2 regions of the Bacillus sp. AK124 genome follow, and region 1 is predicted to be linked to the other one. Evidence: riboswitches for the same ligand, from Rfam matches in the RefSeq annotation. Region 1 holds a riboswitch; the other holds the start of a gene.
The links. A riboswitch is a leader RNA that binds a small molecule or an ion and turns the genes downstream of it on or off. The one in region 1 is predicted to bind lysine.
Positions count from the first base shown of each region.

Region 2: it holds a riboswitch for lysine, as region 1 does, so the genes downstream of both, M1E06_RS06510 (aspartate kinase) here and M1E06_RS03920 (amino acid permease) in region 1, are expected to answer to the same signal.

Region 1 covers NZ_CP096378.1:802,212-811,388, forward strand. Annotated here, with positions in the region: gene M1E06_RS03900 (MDR family MFS transporter) at 1-1,357, opposite strand, end outside; gene M1E06_RS03905 (LTA synthase family protein) at 1,557-3,416, opposite strand; gene M1E06_RS03910 (metal-dependent hydrolase) at 3,516-3,986, opposite strand; gene sspJ (small acid-soluble spore protein SspJ) at 4,226-4,366, shown strand; lysine riboswitch at 4,526-4,702, shown strand; gene M1E06_RS03920 (amino acid permease) at 4,817-6,220, shown strand; gene M1E06_RS03925 (FecCD family ABC transporter permease) at 6,377-7,441, shown strand; gene M1E06_RS03930 (FecCD family ABC transporter permease) at 7,441-8,454, shown strand; gene M1E06_RS03935 (ABC transporter ATP-binding protein) at 8,518-9,177, shown strand, end outside.
Region 2 covers NZ_CP096378.1:1,290,676-1,299,852, reverse strand. Annotated here, with positions in the region: gene sdhA (succinate dehydrogenase flavoprotein subunit) at 1-1,113, opposite strand, end outside; gene M1E06_RS06520 (succinate dehydrogenase cytochrome b558 subunit) at 1,147-1,755, opposite strand; gene M1E06_RS06515 (YslB family protein) at 2,057-2,500, shown strand; gene M1E06_RS06510 (aspartate kinase) at 2,546-3,775, opposite strand; lysine riboswitch at 3,922-4,102, opposite strand; gene uvrC (excinuclease ABC subunit UvrC) at 4,167-5,939, opposite strand; gene trxA (thioredoxin) at 6,085-6,399, opposite strand; gene M1E06_RS06495 (electron transfer flavoprotein subunit alpha/FixB family protein) at 6,612-7,589, opposite strand; gene M1E06_RS06490 (electron transfer flavoprotein subunit beta/FixA family protein) at 7,639-8,412, opposite strand; gene M1E06_RS06485 (enoyl-CoA hydratase) at 8,444-9,177, opposite strand, start outside.

The sequences.
Region 1 (9,177 bases):
CCAATCCGATTCCCGACAATGCGGCCGCGGTCATAAACGCCAGATTGACGCCGTGAATCATCGCCGTATCCGAAGACGGACCGGCAGGATCGGCCAGCGCACGCTGTGTCATGATGGTGATGAGAACAGCCGTCCCGATCGATCCGGACATCTGTCTCATCGTATTGTTCATGGCCGTTCCGTGAGGAATCAAATGGCGCGGGAGCTGGTTCAAGCCGGCTGTTGTAACAGGCATGAGCACCATCCCCATGCCGACCATCCGAATCGCATAGACGACAGACAAATACGCAAAAGGCGTCGTCTTTGTCAGATGGGTCAAGAGCAATGTGGTCACGAAGATCGCCGTCAAACCGGTGATGCTCAAGATCCGCGCACCGATTTTGTCAAAAATTCTTCCGGTAATCGGAGACATCAGCCCCATCACGACAGCTCCCGGAAACAGCATCATTCCCGATTCCATCGCCGTGAAATGGCGCATATCCTGCATATACATCGGCACGATCGTCGCCGCTCCGATCATCGACATAAAGACGACCATCCCGATAATCGTCGCAAGTGTAAACATCGGATATTTAAATACCCTGAATTCCAAAATCGGTTCTTCCAAATGGAGCTGCCTCCAAATGAACCAAAACAGCGTAACGCTGCCGACCGCGAAGCCAGCCAGCACGTCCGCACCCGTCCAGCCCGCAACACCGGCGCTGCTGAAGGCGTACAAAATGCCGCCGAAGCCAAGTGAAGACAAGATGATGGAAGTAACATCCATCTTAGGTGACGTCTGTTCGGTGACATTTTTTAAAATAAAGTGTGCGGCAATCATGTCGATAACGGCAAACGGAAGCAACAGATAAAACAATACTTCCCAAGGGTAGCGGTCGACGATCCAGCCTGACAGGGTCGGTCCGACAGCGGGAGCGAAGGCAATCACAAGCCCGACCATTCCCATCGCTGATCCACGCTTTTCTTTTGGGAAAATCAATAAAAGCACCGTCTGCATCAATGGCATCATAATGCCCGCGCCGGCCGCCTGGACGACGCGTCCTGCAATCAGCGCCGGAAAGCTGAATGACAAGGCGCAGATCAGAGTCCCAGCCGTAAATAAAGACATTGCCGCCATGAACAGCTTTCTCGTCGTGAATTTTTCAATTAAAAAAGCCGTAACTGGAATCATGATCCCATTCACGAGCATAAAAACGGTCGTCAGCCATTGGGCAAGCCCCGGCGTAATGTTTAAGTCCCTCATGATCGGAGGCAAAGCCGTCGTCAATAGCGTCTGATTCAAAATGGCGATAAAAGTCCCCATAATCAAGACGGCAACAATCGGCAATTGATTTGTCTTATGCTGTGTTTCACTCATATTAAAACCTTCTTATTTATCATTTTTTATAACACTTTATGAAATAATCGGTACTCGAAATAACTTCTCTTTTTATTTAGGGTAACGAAGGAACTGCAAAACCGCAAGTTCATTTTTAACATTCGGTATATAATACCCAGCTGTCCCTCAATTTAAACAGCCCCTTTAAGCCGGGGGAATCCGGCTTAAAGGGGACGGATTATTTTTTATAAAATCTCAGCAAATCACCGTTAATAATCTTATCGGAAAGGGAAAGCTCTTGATTCGCCTTCTCTATGAGCGGACCGTATTTGTCCTCACTGTCGTTGATCATGTCCCCGGTTTTTTTGCTGTAGCACGTATTTTTCGTGTAGATATAATCATCTGTTATAAAGCTGCCGTTTCTTAACACAGCGAAAGGCATTCTTTCGTTCGAAAACAGGTCATTACCGAATTGAATCATGCCTTTTGTATCAATTCCGAGCAAATGGAGCAATGTCGGTTTGACATCAATTTGGCCGCCTGTTTCAGATATCGTTTTCGGGTCTTGATCCGTTACCCCCGGAATGTGGATAATCAGCGGCACACGCTGCAGCTGAACGGTATCGTAAGGGGTGATTTCGTCTTTGCCCAAAAATTGAGCCAGCGCATCGTTGTGCGCTTCTGATATGCCGTAGTGATCTCCCATGAAGACGATCACGGAATTGTCGTAAAGGCCGTTTTTCTTCAGTTTTGCAATGAAATGCTTCAATGATTCGTCTTCATAGCGTACCGTCGTGACATACCGGTTTAAAATCTCACTGTCCGAGTCGTATTCATCGATCAGCTTATCCTTATCATCAATTTGGAACGGAAAGTGGTTCGTCAATGTGATCAGGTTGCTGTAAAAGGGCTGCGGCAAGTCTTTCATCAAGTCGGCCGATTGCGTTAAAAACTCCTTATCCTTCAGCCCCCAGCCCGTTGAATTTTCAGGTGTCACATGAAAATGGGAGACGTCATAAAAGCTGTCGATGCCAAGGGCTTTGTACATGACGTCCCTGTTCCAGAATTTTTTATGGTTGGCGTGGAAAACCGATGTTCTGTAATCGTGGTTCGCCAGTGTTTTATACATCGAATTGTACGCATTTTCGCTCTTCGTAAAAAACACCGAACCGCTCAGAGACGGATAGAGCGAATTGGCGACAATGAATTCCGAATCGGACGTTTTTCCCTGTTCGGTCTGCTGATAAAAATGGTCGAAATAATAGCTTTTTTGAATGAATTTGTTTAAGAACGGCGTGATTTCCTGCCCGTTCACCTTTTCATTAATGACAAATGTCTGAGTGGATTCAAGCGTTACAAAGATGACGTTTCGTCCTTCGGCAATCCCGAACATATCTTGGTTCGGTTTGCTGTAGTCAGCGTTTGTGTAGTTCTCGATCGTTGCCAGGCTGTTTTCATCAGCGACAGCTTTTTGTGTCAAATTAAAGGTCTGTGAAATGCCGTCCAACAGATGAAACTGATATAAGCCGATGTTTTTTACAAGCACTTCCCTGTCGTAGGAGTAGCTTAAAAACTTCGGCTGATCCAGCTCCGACAGGGCGAGATTAAACAGTACTGTGCCGGCGGCTGCCGCGTAGTAGATCTTAACGGCTTTAGCGGAAAGCTTTTTGCCGGTTCTAGTGCGCGTTTTTGCCAGCCAGACCAAAAGAACCAAATCCAGAAAAAGCGCGATGAAAACCGGATTGAACAGCTCCTGAAAACTGCTCCCAAGCCCCCCGAGGTTTTTTGCCTGGAACAGGACGGGAACAGTGATGAAATCGATGTAGAAACCATAGAAAATACTGTTTGCAATCAAGATGCCCGTCAGGACGACATTAGCCCCGATTAAATAGAGGCGCTGCGTTTTTTCGCGAAAAAAGAGGCTGATGCCGAGTACAGGGATGAGAAAGCTAAGCGGGTTGATAAACAGGATCAATTCCTGAAGTGCGTTGTCGATTTGTAAATTAAAGCCCAGCTTGTAGATGAAGTACGTTTTCATCCACATAAAAAATATGGATAGGCATAAAAACCACTGCTTTTTAAAAAATTGTTCTTTCATATAAATAGCTCCTCACATATAATCCCCGCAGGTAAACAACACCAAGATAAAACGACTGAACAAAGCATAATACAGCAATCGGTCAAACCGTCCCTTTCGTCAGGCGATCAAGTTCGCAATAAAATAGCACGAAACAACGGTGAGCACAGTCAGAACGCCTTGTTCCGCCTTCCCGCCGGTTTTAATATAAAGGGGCAGCCGAACCTTAATGGCGGACGGAAAGAAAAGTTTGATGCCGTTTACAGTCCCGGCATCAAGGAGCAGATGGCTCGCCATTCCGGCCATCAATCCGACAAAAATGCTCTGATCTGTAAAATATAAATGTGCCGCAAATGCCGTGATGAGCAAAAAGAGCAGGCTGTGTGTAAACGTCCTGTGCCCGAAGACAGAACTGACCACTGCTGATAAAATCGGTAGCCTTCTGCCGATCTTGCTCTTTGTATGGCAAATATCCGGAATCAATGCTCCGATAACGCCCGAAGCTGTCATGAACACTGGATCATATCCGTAAAAATAAGCAGCAGCCGTGCAAGAAGCGACCCCTCCCATGATGTGTGTTTTTCCTGTCATATCGCTTCTCCTTTAAGACCTATAACAATTTCCTAATGAAAACTATATCAAGAGTTCTGGCGGCCTTCAAGACAGATGGTGGCAACTTGTCAGGCAAAAAACGCATTTTCCTGAGGCAATCAGCATGTTTACATCTAGAATATGGTGTTTTCAGTTAAAAAACACATTCAAGGTTCTGCATAATTTTAAAGTGATAAGCCAAATTAAAATTGTACCACATTTTTAAAGAGGTGATTCATTTGGGTATTTTCTTCAATAAAGATAGAGGAAATAAGGAAAAGGACCAAAACGCCGTTCGGGGGGCGCTTGAAGATGCAGGACAAGCGCTGAAAGGAGACCCTTTGCAAGAGGCGGTCAACAAAAAGAAAAACAACCGATAAATGACAGATGGAAGCGCCGTCTTCCATTCTGCAGAAGGCTGCCGAAACAGGCGGCCTTTTGGCGCGGCTGTCCGTTTTTCCATCACTTCCCTTTGACAGATTAAAATTTCTCTGGTAACCTCTTTTCAGAATATGTGATAAATCCTCACTCTTAACTCTTAGTGAGGTAGAGGTTGCGCGGATGATGAGTCGCATGTGTGAGGCTGATGGGGCCGATGATCATATGCAAAAGGCATCAGCGCCGAAGCATAAGGAAGCCATTCATTCTTTATGCTGGGTCTGCATTGAATAAGTGCAGGACTGCCGCGGGTTTTCCCGCGGAGGGCTATCCGGAGATCAAGAGTGTATGTTTAACCAAAGCATGGACTTTTGTTCATGCTTTTTTTATTTTGAATGATCTCACGGTCTGGTCCGGCATATTTTTTATAAAATGCTCGGAGGTTATATCTTATGGAACAGACAAAAAAATGGGGCTTCTGGCTTCTTACCGCTTTTGTTGTCGGCAATATGGTCGGCTCAGGGATTTTTATGCTCCCCAGCACACTCGCCCAGACGGCAAGCCCGTTCGGCGTAACGGCGGCATGGCTGGTGACGGGTGCGGGGGTGCTGATGATCGCCCTTGTATTCGGTCATTTATCCATTCGCCGCCCGGATCTTAAAGCAGGTCCGCAAAGCTATGCAAGAGCTTTATTCTCAGACCCTAAAAAAGGGAATGCGGCAGGTTTTACAATGGTATGGGGGTATTGGGTGGCAAGCTGGATCAGCAACGTGGCCATCATTACAAGCCTTGCAGGCTATTTGACGACTTTCCTGCCGATCTTAACTGACGGACGCGAGCTGATTGAACTCGGCGGCCACCCCGTTACACTCGGCCAGCTCTTGACATTTATCGTATGTACAATCTTGTTATGGGGGACGCATTTCATCTTAGTCTCCAGCATAAATGGAGCGGGCAAACTGAACTTTTTAGCAACTTTTTCAAAAGTGCTTGGGTTTGTCCTATTTATTGTTGCAGGTTTGTTCGTTTTTCAGACGGCTTTATTCGAATCATTTTATTTTCCAATCGAATCAGAAGGCAAAAGTATTGGGCTGGGCGGACAGGTTCACAATGCGGCGATTTCAACGCTGTGGGCGTTTGTCGGCATCGAGTCTGCGGTAATCTTATCAGGGCGCGCATCATCCCAGCGCGATGTCAAACGCGCGACGATTACCGGATTGTTAATTGCGCTCGGCATTTATATGGTCATCACTTTAATAACGATGGGCGTCATCCCGCACGATCAGCTCCAGGCCTCGGATAAACCGTTCGTTGATGTGCTGCACGTGATCATCGGCAGCTTTGGCAGCGTAATTATGGCGGTCTTGGCAATCGTTTCTTTGTTTGGATCGATGCTCGGCTGGATTTTAATCGGCGCAGAGGTTCCGTATCAGGCGGCAAAGGCCGGTGATTTTCCTGCTTTCTTTGCGAAAACGAACAAAAAGGGAAGCCCGGTTAATTCATTGATCGTCACAAACGTGATGTCGCAGATCTTTATTTTCTCAACGGTTTCGGGAACGATCAGCGAGGCCTTTACGTTTTTAACAACGTCGGCGACGCTCGCTTACCTTGTGCCTTATCTTGTAGCGGCTGTTTTCAGCTTGAAGCTCATCCTCAAAGGGGAGACATACGGTGAACTGAAAGGTTCAAGAACAGGGGACGGCATCATCGCTTTGGCTGCTCTGGTGTATTCTTTATGGGTCATCGTTTCAGGTACGTCTGACTTAACCACCTTTATCTTGGGAATCGGGCTGTTTTTCGTCGGTCTTGCGATCTACCCGTTCGTCTACAAAAAGTTCAAAAATAATCAAGTGTGATAAAGTTCTTTGCCAGCCGGGTCTTTTAGCAGAAGATCGGCTGGCTTTTTGATTCCCGCCGAAATTTTTGATTAAAATTTCCGCTTAGGCCTGTTATACTATAAAATGAAAATGATAATCGTTATCGGTTAAAAAGATCGAAAGGAATGGCATCGAGTGAGCTCTTGCAAAAACATACATCGTATCAACAGCGCGGATGGCCCTGATGAAGAACAGAAACCGATCAGCCGTCCGCTTGGAGCTGTTTTTGTCCTGGCCGGCGGAATCATGCTACTGCTGTTTGGCGCCGCATTATCGATTGCGCTCGGTGCGGCTGATATAAAGCTTGGAACGGTTTGGGACGCCATTTTTCATTTTGATGCGAAAAATACGGCCCATCAAATTATTCAGGAACTCAGACTGCCAAGGACGGTAAGTGCGGCTCTTGTGGGCGCCTGCTTGGCGGTTTCCGGAGCCGTGATGCAGGGGATGACGAGAAACCCTCTCGCATCGCCGGAAATTATGAGCGTCACGCACGGGTCAGCTTTCGCAATTGCTGTCGCGTTTGCTTTTTTTCCGGGAACCTCATCGGTCGGGCTGATGATCTGGTCGTTTGCCGGCGCGGGTCTTGGAGCGGGACTCGTTTTTGCGATCGGAATGTTTTCAAAAGGCGGTCTTACGCCTGTAAAGCTGGCTTTGGCCGGTACGGCTGTCGGCACATTTCTGAGCGCTCTTTCTACGAGCATTGCGATCCATTTTGATGTGGCGCGCGACGTCAGTTTTTGGTATGCCGGAGGTGTCGCTGGCACGAAATGGCTCAGCATTCAGTTGTTGGTTCCGGCGGCAGCTCTCGGTTTGGCCGTCGTTTTTGTCATCGCCCGTTCCATTACGGTTCTAAGCTTGGGAGAGGAGCTGGCGAAAGGGCTCGGGCAATATACGAAGACGGTGAAAGCGATCGGAATCGTGTCGGTTGTTCTGCTGACGGGTGCCGCTGTGTCCGTTGCCGGGGCAATCGGTTTTATCGGATTGATCATTCCGCATATTACCCGCTTTCTGGTCGGGGTTGATTACCGCTGGATCATTCCATGCTCAGCGGTGCTTGGCGCCGTCCTGCTGATCTATGCGGATATTGCGGCAAGGCTGGTCAATCCGCCGTTCGAAACACCTGTCGGAGCAGTCACGGCGCTTGTCGGCGTACCATTCTTTCTCTATCTGGCCCGCAGGGAAAGGAGTGGACTGTAATGCTCAAGAAAAACAGCAGACGGGCGGCTGCGGTGATGCTCGTCATGGCCGTGCTGATGGTCGCCGTGTTTTTACTAAGCATGAACATGGGAGAAATCCGCATCGCCCCGCTTGATACATTGAAAACACTGTTCGGTTTCGGAACGCCGCAGGATGAACTTGTATTATTTGAATTCCGTTTGCCGCGCATGGTCCTCGCCATGCTGATCGGTGCGGGAGTTGCTGTCTCCGGAGCCGTCTGGCAGGGGATATCGCGGAATGACCTGGCCGATCCGGGGATATTGGGCATCAATACGGGAGCAGGTTTTGCCGTTGTGCTGTTCATCTTTTATTTTCAGGGGAATGTTGGAAATCTGCAAAAAGGATTCGTTTTTTCCCTGCCGATTTTTGCATTTTTGGGAGCCTGCTTTGCAGTCGTTTCCATCTATTTGCTGGCGTGGAAAAAAGGCTTGAATCCCATTCGCCTCGTTCTGGTCGGCATCGGAGTGAATGCGGCGTTTTCGGCGGCCATCTTAATGCTGCAGCTGAAAATGGACCCGAATGACTTTATGCAGGCGGCTGTTTGGCTGTCAGGAAATATATGGAGTTCAAACTGGAGCTTTGTCTCGGCCGTGCTGCCCTGGATTGTCGTGCTGCTTCCTTTTATTCTCTACAAAGCGCGCTATTTAAACGTGCTGAATCTCGGTGATCAGCTCGCAACAGGGCTTGGAACGGCAGTTGAAAAGGAGCGGCGCATACTGCTTCTGTCGGCAGCCGCGCTGAGCGGCGCGTGTGTAGCGGCTGGAGGGAATATTACGTTTCTCGGTCTTGTGGCTCCGCATATTGCCAGAAGGCTTGTCGGGCCGAAGCATCAGCTTTTAATCCCGGCTTCCGCGTTGACCGGAGCATTGCTCTTTTTGCTGGCGGATTTAATCGGAAGGATGATACTGGCGCCTTCGGAAATTCCCGTAGGGTTAGTCATTGCCGCTTTAGGCGCGCCGTACTTTATCTATTTGCTCATGAAAACAAATTAAAGAAGGGAAGGGTGCAAGGTGTCTCTTTCAACAAACAACCTGGGGATCGGCTACGGAGAACAGATGATAGTCGAAAGCTTAAACCTCCACATACCAAAAGGAAAAGTAACGACCATGATCGGTCCGAACGGGTGCGGCAAGTCAACCATATTAAAAACGATGGCACGCATACAGCGTTCTAGAACGGGCGCCGTTTATTTAAACGGCAAAGCGATCCACCAAATGTCGACGAAAGATATAGCCAAACAGATGGCGATTCTTCCGCAGACCCCTGAGGCGCCAGGCGGTCTGACCGTATATGAGCTCGTTTCTTACGGCCGTTTTCCTCATCAAAAGGGAATGGGCAGGCTCTCGGCCGATGACCGCCGCATGGTTGAATGGTCTCTCGAAGTGACAGGAATGCTGCCTTTTTATGACCGGCCGATCGAAGCCCTTTCCGGGGGACAGCGCCAGCGCGTCTGGATTGCGATGGCTCTTGCCCAGGAAACGGAGCTCTTGCTGCTCGACGAACCGACAACCTATTTGGACTTGGCGCACCAGCTTGAAATTCTGCAACTGCTGGAAAAGCTCAACAAAGAAGAAGGCCGAACGATTTTGATGGTCATTCACGACCTCAACCATGCCGCCCGCTTTGCCCATCACATGGTGGCGCTGAACTCCGGTGCAATTGTCAAAGAGGGCGCTCCACATGAAGTCATGACATCAGAGGTATTGAAAAAAGTG
Region 2 (9,177 bases), 490 kb from region 1:
CAGTCCTGGAATGTTGGTCATCTGATTGTAGTCGACCCAGAGTCCGCCCATTGAGTAGTGGACTGCAGGGAAAATCTTCATCGGCAGCTTGCGCGGATCGTCACCCATGAATTTTTCATAGATTTCAATGATTCCGCCCAACTTGATGTCCAATTCCTTCGGATCTTTGTGGGAAAGATCGAGATATACCATGTTTTCGCCGTTGATGCCGAGCTTTTGTCTGACGCATACATCAAATATTTCACGCGTCGCAATATCCCGCGGCACAAGGTTTCCGTATGCCGGATATTTCTCTTCGAGGAAATACCAAGGCTTGCCGTCTTTATACGTCCAGACTCGTCCGCCTTCACCGCGCGCCGATTCGCTCATCAGACGGAGCTTGTCGTCTCCCGGAATGGCGGTCGGGTGGATCTGGATGAATTCTCCGTTCGCATAGTAAGCGCCCTGCTGGTAAACGATCGAAGCGGCTGATCCGGTATTGATCATCGAGTTCGTCGATTTTCCAAAGATGATGCCCGGTCCCCCGGTCGCCATGATGACTGCGTCTGAACGGAACGACTCGATTTCCATCGTCGTCAGATTTTGGGCGACGATGCCCCGGCACGCATTGTCATCATCAAGAACGGCTCCGAGAAACTCCCAGCCTTCATATTTCGAAACAAGCCCTTCTACTTCAAAGCGGCGAACCTGCTCATCCAGCGCGTACAAGAGCTGCTGTCCGGTCGTCGCCCCCGCATATGCCGTTCTGTGATGCTGAGTTCCCCCGAAGCGCCGGAAGTCAAGCAGCCCTTCAGGTGTTCTGTTAAACATGACGCCCATGCGGTCAAGCAAATGAATAATCGACGGCGCCGCATCACACATCGCTTTGACCGGCGGCTGGTTGGCCAGAAAGTCGCCTCCGTAAACGGTATCGTCAAAATGCTCCCAAGGGGAGTCGCCTTCACCTTTTGTATTGACCGCTCCGTTGATTCCGCCCTGCGCACATACGGAATGTGAGCGCTTAACGGGAACGATCGAAAATAGTTTTACATTTGTTCCTGCTTCCGCAGCTTTAATGGTCGCCATCAGACCCGCAAGTCCTCCGCCGACAACGATGATGCTTGAATTGCTCATGCCTGCCCCACTCCCTCTAGTAATCTAGTTCTTTTACACAAATGCCAAAATCGCTCTCAGCCCTACATAGGACAACACAACAAAGACTCCCATTGTCACAAACGTGGCGATTCGCTGTGAGCGAGGAGAAACGGTGATTCCCCAAGTGACAGCAAACGACCATAAACCGTTTGAAAAGTGGAAGATTGTTGAGAGGACACCTACAATGTAAAAGCCGAGCATGATCGGGGAGCTCAAAATATCAGCCATCATGTCAAAGTTTACTTCTGCCCCCATTTGGGCGGCAATCCGTGTTTGCCACACGTGCCAGCTGACAAAAATCAAGGTAACGATTCCTGTAATCCGCTGCAGAACGAACATCCAGTTTCTAAAAAATCCGAATCTGTTCGCATTGTTTTTCGCTGTAAAAGCTATGTATACTCCATAAACAGCATGATAAATCAGCGGAAGGAAAATCACGAAGATTTCCAAGACGTACCTGAACGGCAGGTTTTCCATAAAGTGAGCGGCGTTATTAAACGCCTCTGCTCCGCTTGCCGCAAAATGGTTGACAACCAAATGCTGGATTAAAAATATGCCTACCGGTATGACGCCAAGCAAAGAATGCAGTCTTCGATAAACAAACTCTCTGTTCCCGGCCATTGCTTTACCCCCTAGTTGAAAAGTGCAGTAAAAATGAAAGGTCTCCTATCCCCCGTCCTGTTTCAAATATCGCACTTTGTTAAGTTTTTATGACAATTTCATTTTACTCCTATGAGAAATAGGCGTCAAGAAAACGCGTACATAAATTGAAATTTTCTAAAATTTAATCATATTTTAGAAAATTTTATTTTATCAAAATATAAATATATCAGATTTTTTTCTTCCTAATTGCATGTCCCCGCTGTAATCTTTCACCCCATTTAAGCTATAATAAACGGAGAAAAGAGGGGAGACATTGGATATGAACAAATATGAAGCAAACTTAGCGCAATTAAAAGAGCTGGAAGTCTCCGCATATGGCTATGAGTTGATCAGGGAAGTGCTGCTTCCCGATATGCTGGGACAAGACTACGCAGATATGATGTACTGGGCGGGAAAAAAGCTCGCCCGCAAGTTCCCGCTTGAATCCAGGGAGGATCTTCCCGCTTTCTTTCTGGATGCAGGCTGGGGAACGCTTACGATCGCCCATTCAAAAAAACAGGAGCTTGAGTTTGAGCTCGAAGGCCCGCTGGTCTCAAACCGCCTCAAATATCAAAAGGAACCCTGCTTTCAGCTCGAAGCCGGATTTATCGCCGAGCAAATCCAGCTGATGAACGAACAAATTGCCGAATCGTATGAACAAGTGAAAAAAAGAGCCGGAAAAGTTGTTTTAACTGTAAAATGGGATTTGAAAGACCCGGCATAACTATGCAAAAAAGGCGGAGACTGCAAAAGTCCCGCCTTTTTCTTTTTAAATGACTGCTGTCTGCTTTGACAGTTCAAAAGCATCATGCAGCGCTTCAACGGCTTTCACCATATCGCCTTCGTTGACGACAGTCGAAACTTTGATTTCGGATGTGCTGACCATTTTGACCTGGATGTTTTTTTCCGCCAGCACAGCGAACATTTCCGCTGCTACTCCCGGGTTGGAGATCATGCCTGAACCGACGATCGAGACTTTGGCCAGCCTGTTTTCCGTTTCAATCTGTTCATAGTCGAGCGCGTCTTTGTATTCTTCGAGAACTTCGACCGTCCGTTTTAAGTCTTCCGTTTTCACGGAGAAAGAAATCGACGTTTGGCTTGTGCTTGTCACTGATTGAATGATGATGTCAACGTTGATGTTCTGTTTAGCGAGCGTTGTAAAAATCGTTGACAGCGTCGTCAAGCCGCTCGCCAGGCCGCATACGGTCACGCGTGTGATCTGATCTTCAAATGCAATGCCTCTTACGATTAAATTCTGTTCCATTGATGATTCCTCCTCGATTAATGTGCCGGCTTCTTTTTCGGTGCTTGAACGGACTTCCAAAGGTACCTGATAGTTTTTCGCGAACTCAACAGCTCTCGGGTGCAGGACGCCTGCTCCAAGATTGGCAAGCTCAAGCATTTCATCGTAGGAGATTCCGGCCAGCTTCCGCGCTGTTTTCACATAGCGGGGATCGGTTGTGAAAACCCCCGGTACATCGGTGTAAATGTCGCATTTATCGGCTTTCAGGGCAGCTGCGAGGGCAACGGCTGTCGTATCTGATCCGCCTCTGCCGAGCGTTGTGATTTCACCTTCCGCTGTCGTCCCCTGGAATCCGGCGACAACGGCGATTTTCCCTTCATTCAGACGCTCTTTCAGCTTGCCTGTATCAATGTTCGTAATTCTTGCGTTGCCGTGAATATTTTCGGTTTCGATGCCGGCCTGCCAGCCTGTATAGGAAACCGCATCATACCCCTTGTTCTGCAAAGCCATTGTCAACAGCGAAATTGTCACCTGTTCTCCTGTTGTCAGCAGCATATCCATTTCCCTGCTGCCCGGCTGCTCGGTAATTTCCTTAGCAAGCGCGACGAGGGAATCCGTCGATTTGCCCATCGCTGAAACGACGACGACAACATCATGACCGCGCTGTTTTTCTTCGATGACACGGTTTGCGACATTCAATATTTTTTCCACTGATCCTACTGAAGTTCCGCCAAATTTTTGGACGATGAGACCCATCAAATACCACCCTTTTTGTTTTCGTTCGTGCTTGTTTATGTATGAAGAGGAAAACTTGACCGGCGGGCTGTACGTTTTTTCGTACAAAAAAAGCAATGAGAGAAATTCCCTCATTGCTTTAACCAACAAAATGCCGATGATTTTAACAACGAGATAGCCCTCCAAGAAATGATTTCTTGACAGCCTTACATTTATTCAATGTAAAGCCAGCAGGAAAAACGAATGGATTTTTTCCCCGCTTCGGCGACGCTCCCCTTTCAGCTTTTTTCATCGGAATCCATCTTCCTCATCAAGCCTACTCTTGAAGTTCGCACCTCTATCTTCACCATATCACACGATCTTATTATGAAATTAGTACAAATTCTATCAGATTCTTTTTAAAAGTTCAACATTATTTTTTCAGAGCCTCTTCAATCAGCTGCGCCGTCTTCAGGGGGATGCCGAGCTTGCGGATATCTTCGGCGCTCGCTTCCTTCATTTTCTTAACGGAACCGAAATGTTTTAACAGCAGTTTTTTCCGCTGTTCGCCGACGCCCGGTATGCCGTCGAGCACCGATTGAAATGCGCTTTTTCCTCTGAGCTGCCTGTGGAAGCTGATCGCAAACCTGTGAACTTCATCCTGAATGCGCTGAAGCAGGTAAAATTCCTGGCTGTTCCGCTCAAGCTGGACGATCTCAAGGGGGTCGCCGATCAAAAGGTTGGAAGTTCTGTGTTTATCATCTTTCACCAGACCGGCAACAGGGACATCGAGCCCCAATTCATTTTCCAAAACGTCAAGGGCGGCAGACACCTGGCCTTTTCCGCCGTCGATCAATACTAAATCAGGCAGCGGCAGATTCTCTTTCAGCACCCTTGTATATCTTCTTCTGATGACTTCGCGCATTGACCCGTAGTCGTCAGGGCCTTCAACCGTCTTAATCTTATATTTGCGGTACTCTTTTTTATGCGGTTTTCCGTCGAGAAAGACGACCATCGCCGAAACGGGGTCCGTTCCTTGAATATTTGAATTATCAAACGCTTCAATTCGGTACGGCGTGTAGATGCCCAGTGCTTTGCCGAGCTTTTCAATCGCGCCGATCGTCCGCTCTTCGTCCCGTTCAATGAGCGAAAACTTCTCTTTCAAAGCGAGCTTTGCATTTTTATGGGCAAGGAGCAGCAGGTCTTTCTTCGCTCCCCTTTTCGGCTGGCGCACGTTCACGTCCAAAAGCTCCTCAATCATGTCCTTATCGACGCTGTCTGGAACTAAAATTTCCCTTGGGAGGAAATGGTTGTTTTTTGAGTAAAATTGCCCGATGAACGTCAAAAACTCCTCGTCTGCTTCCCTGTATAAAGGAAACATGCTGACATCTCTTTCAATCAATTTGCCCTGCCTGATAAAGAAGACCTGGACGCACATCCAGCCCTTGTCATACGAATAGGCAAATACATCGCGGTCAACCATGTCATTCAGCATCATTTTCTGTTTTTCCATCGTTGACTCGATATGGGCCATTTGATCGCGGAATTCTTTCGCCCGTTCGAACTGCAGGTTTTCCGAGGCTTCGAGCATTTTTGCTTCAAGTTCTTTCTTGACTTCATTGTATCCGCCCTTTAAAAAGCGGGTGATTTCTTCTGTGAGCTGTCGGTTTGTCTCCTCAGACACATCATATACGCATGGCGCCAGACATTGTCCGAGATGATAGTACAAACAGACGCGGTCCGGCAGTTTGGCGCACTTTCTGAGCGGATAGAGGCGGTCCAGCAGCTTTTTTGTTTCCCTCGCAGCCTGGACATTGGGATACGGCCCGAAATAGCGGCCTTTGTCTTTTTTGACCTTCCTCGTGACAATCAGCTTCGGATGCCGCTCGTTCGTGATTTTAATAAACGGGTAGCTTTTATCATCTTTCAGCATCACGTTATATTTCGGGTCGTACTTTTTGATTAAATTCATTTCAAGAATGAGCGCTTCGATGTTCGAGGAGGTGACAATGTATTCAAAATCTTCAATTTCACTGACAAGACGCTGTGTTTTGGCATCATGGGACCCGCTGAAATAGGAGCGGACCCTGTTTTTTAAGATTTTCGCTTTCCCGACGTAGATGACGGTATCCTGCCTGTCTTTCATCAAGTAGCAGCCAGGCTGATCCGGGAGAAGGGCCAGCTTTTCTTTGATTTTTTTGTTCATCAAAAATCCTTCCTTGTTTCGGCGTTTTTTCTTCATTTCAGTTTACCATGACCGACCGTACGTTCGCTACAATTGGAGAAGGAAGACGGGGCGTTGTAAGAAAAAAGCGATCCCTTTGGAATCGCCTTTTTCACAGGTTTCTATTTTACAAATGTTTGTTGACCAGTTCTTCAAGGGCTTCTTTCGGTTTAAAGCCGACAGATGTTTCAACCACTTCGCCGTCTTTTAGTATGAGGAGAGTCGGGATGCTCATCACGCCGTATTTGCCGGCAGTTTCTTGGTTTTCGTCAACATCGATTTTTACGATTTTCAGTTTGTCTCCCATTTCTTGATCAAGCTCTTCAAGTACCGGCGCGATCATTTTGCAAGGTCCGCACCAAGGAGCCCAGAAGTCGGCAAGAACTACGCCTTCACTTGTTTCAGATGAGAATGTTTGATCAGTTGCTTTTACGATAGCCATTCTTTCATTCCTCCAATTGTGAAATTATGCTTTTTAGTATAGCATCTCCCTTTGGTTCACGCTAACATAATGCTTGATTATACATTTCCCTATCTGCGCAGTTTTACACATCGGGATTTTAGCCTTTCTAAAAATGTCCTTATTCCATGTTATTTTGCAAAAGGCGGAAATGTGCCTATGTAAAAAGCCGGCCATTTCAGGCCGGCTTTTGATCAAGTACTGACGCTCAGCTTTTTAAATTCTTCCGTGAGCAGCGGAACGATTTCAAATAAGTCGCCGACGATCCCGTAGTCGGCAATTTTAAAGATGTCGGCTTCCGGATCTTTGTTGATGGCAACGATGATTTTGCTGTTTGACATCCCTGCGAGGTGCTGAATCGCTCCTGAAATGCCGCAGGCGATATATAAGTCTGGAGTTACGACTTTGCCGGTCTGGCCGATTTGAAGCGAATAGTCGCAGTAGTCTGCGTCACAGGCTCCCCTTGAAGCGCCGACCGCGCCGCCCAGTACGTCGGCAAGCTCCTGCAGCGGTTTAAAGCCTTCCTCGCTTTTGACGCCGCGGCCGCCGGCTACGATGATTTTCGCTTCAGACAAATCGACGCCTTCGGACGTTTTTTTGACAATGTCCTTGATAACCGTTCTGATGTCCCGAATATCCGCTTCGATGCTTTCGACCGCTCCCGTTCGCGTCTCATCTTTGTCGAGCGGGGCAATATTATTCGGTCTGATCGTTGCAAAAATCGTTTCATCTTCGGAAATGATCCGCTCAAACGCTTTGCCTGAGTAGATCGGTCTTGTAAACACGATGTTGCCGCCGGCTACTTCGACGTTGACGGCATCTGATATCAGCCCTGTTCCCATACGGGCTGCAAGCTTCGGCGACAAGTCTTTGCCCATTGACGTATGGCCGAAAATGATCACGTCCGGACTTTCGCGCTCAATGATCGGCATAAAGGCTTGAACATAGCCGTCAGACGTATAGTTTTTCAAGAGCGGGTTTTCGGCTGTAAGCACTCTGTCAGCGCCGTAATGGATCAGTTGTGCCGCATCGCTTGAAACGCTTTCACCGAAGAGAACACCGATCACCTCTCCCCCTTCGGCAACCGTTTTTCCTGCGGCTATCGCTTCGAATGTCACATTTCTCAACGAACCGTCCCTGAACTCTCCCAATACGATAACTTTTTTGCTCATGTCCATTTCCCCCTGTATTTTAATGACCGTGTTTTTGCTCCCTTCGGCTTCAAACGACCTTTGCTTCGCTTCTCAGCAGTGATACAAGGTCTGCCGCCTGCTGTTCCGGCTCCCCTTCAAGGATTTTCCCGGCTTCTTTTTTCGGAGGCAGGAACCGTTCGATCGTTTTTGTTTTGGCGGCCACGTCTTCCTCGTCGATGTCCAGATCATCAAGTTCAAGCTCCTCAAGAGGCTTTTTCTTCGCCTTCATGATTCCCGGAAGTGACGGATAACGCGGTTCGTTCAACCCCTGCTGTGCAGTCGCTACGATTGGAAGCGACGTTTGGATCACTTCAAGGTCACCCTCGGCGTCGCGTTCCGCTTCAACATCTCCGCCGTTTACCGTCAGCTTTGTAATCGTCGTGATACAAGGGATGCCGAGCAGCTCGGCCAAACGAGGCGCCACCTGTCCCGATCCCCCGTCGATCGCCACATTCCCGCCGAGTATCATGTCATACTCGCGGTCTTTCAAATAGTTGTATAGGATGGCTGACGCCGTATATTGGTCCGCTTCTTCCAGATCGTCTTCAATGTTGATCAAAACGGCTTTGTCGCACCCCATCGCCAGAGCCGTCCTGAGTTCTTTTTCAGCTTCTTCCTCGCCGACTGTGACAACCGTAATCTCACCGCCGTGCTTCTCCTTCAGCTGAAGCGCTTCTTCAATGGCGTACTCATCGTACGGGTTGATGATGAATTCCGCTCCATCCGTGCTGATTTCCCCTTGTTCAATCTGAATTTTCTCCTCTGTATCAAACGTGCGCTTCATTAAGACATAAATGTTCATGTTCTATTCATCCCCTTTGTTTTCACGTTTGTTATTTCCCTTTAAAATGCGGCTTCCGCTTTTCAAGAAATGCCTGAATCCCTTCCTTCGCATCCTCCGATTGGAACACTTCGCCGAAGTATTTTCCTTCCAGCTTGAGGCCGCCTTCATACGAATACACTTTGCTCGAATTCAGGAGTTCAATGACATAAGCCATCGTCTGCGGACTTTTTTCAGCGAATTTTCGCGCGAGCTCTTGTGCCTTTTGCAGCACTTCTTCTTCATTCGCCGCCAAAATCGTGACAAGGCCGTATTCAAAAGCTTCCTTGCCGGATATCGGCTCTGATGTCCCGATCATTTCAAGCGCTTTGGCGGTGCCCACATACTTCGGAAGGCGCTGCGTTCCCGCAAAGCCGGGAATGATTCCGAGATTCAGTTCGGGAAGGCCGAGCTTAGCGCTCTCCTCGGCAATCCGGATGTGGCATGCCATCGCAAGCTCCAGACCTCCTCCAAGAGCAGCTCCGTGAATCGCGGCGATCACGGGCTTTGGAAAAGATTCTACTTTTTCGAAAATCTGCTGGCCTTTATCAGCCAAATTTGCATAATCAGACCCGTCCATCAATGATGTAAACTCTTTAATGTCAGCGCCTGCCGAGAAAAATCTTCCTTCCCCGTGAATCACGACGCTTCTGACATCCTGACGTTCTGAAAGCTCCTCAAGACATGCGGAAAGGTCTTCAAGCACTTGCGTCGATAGCGCATTTGCCGGCGGGTGCTGAATCGTAA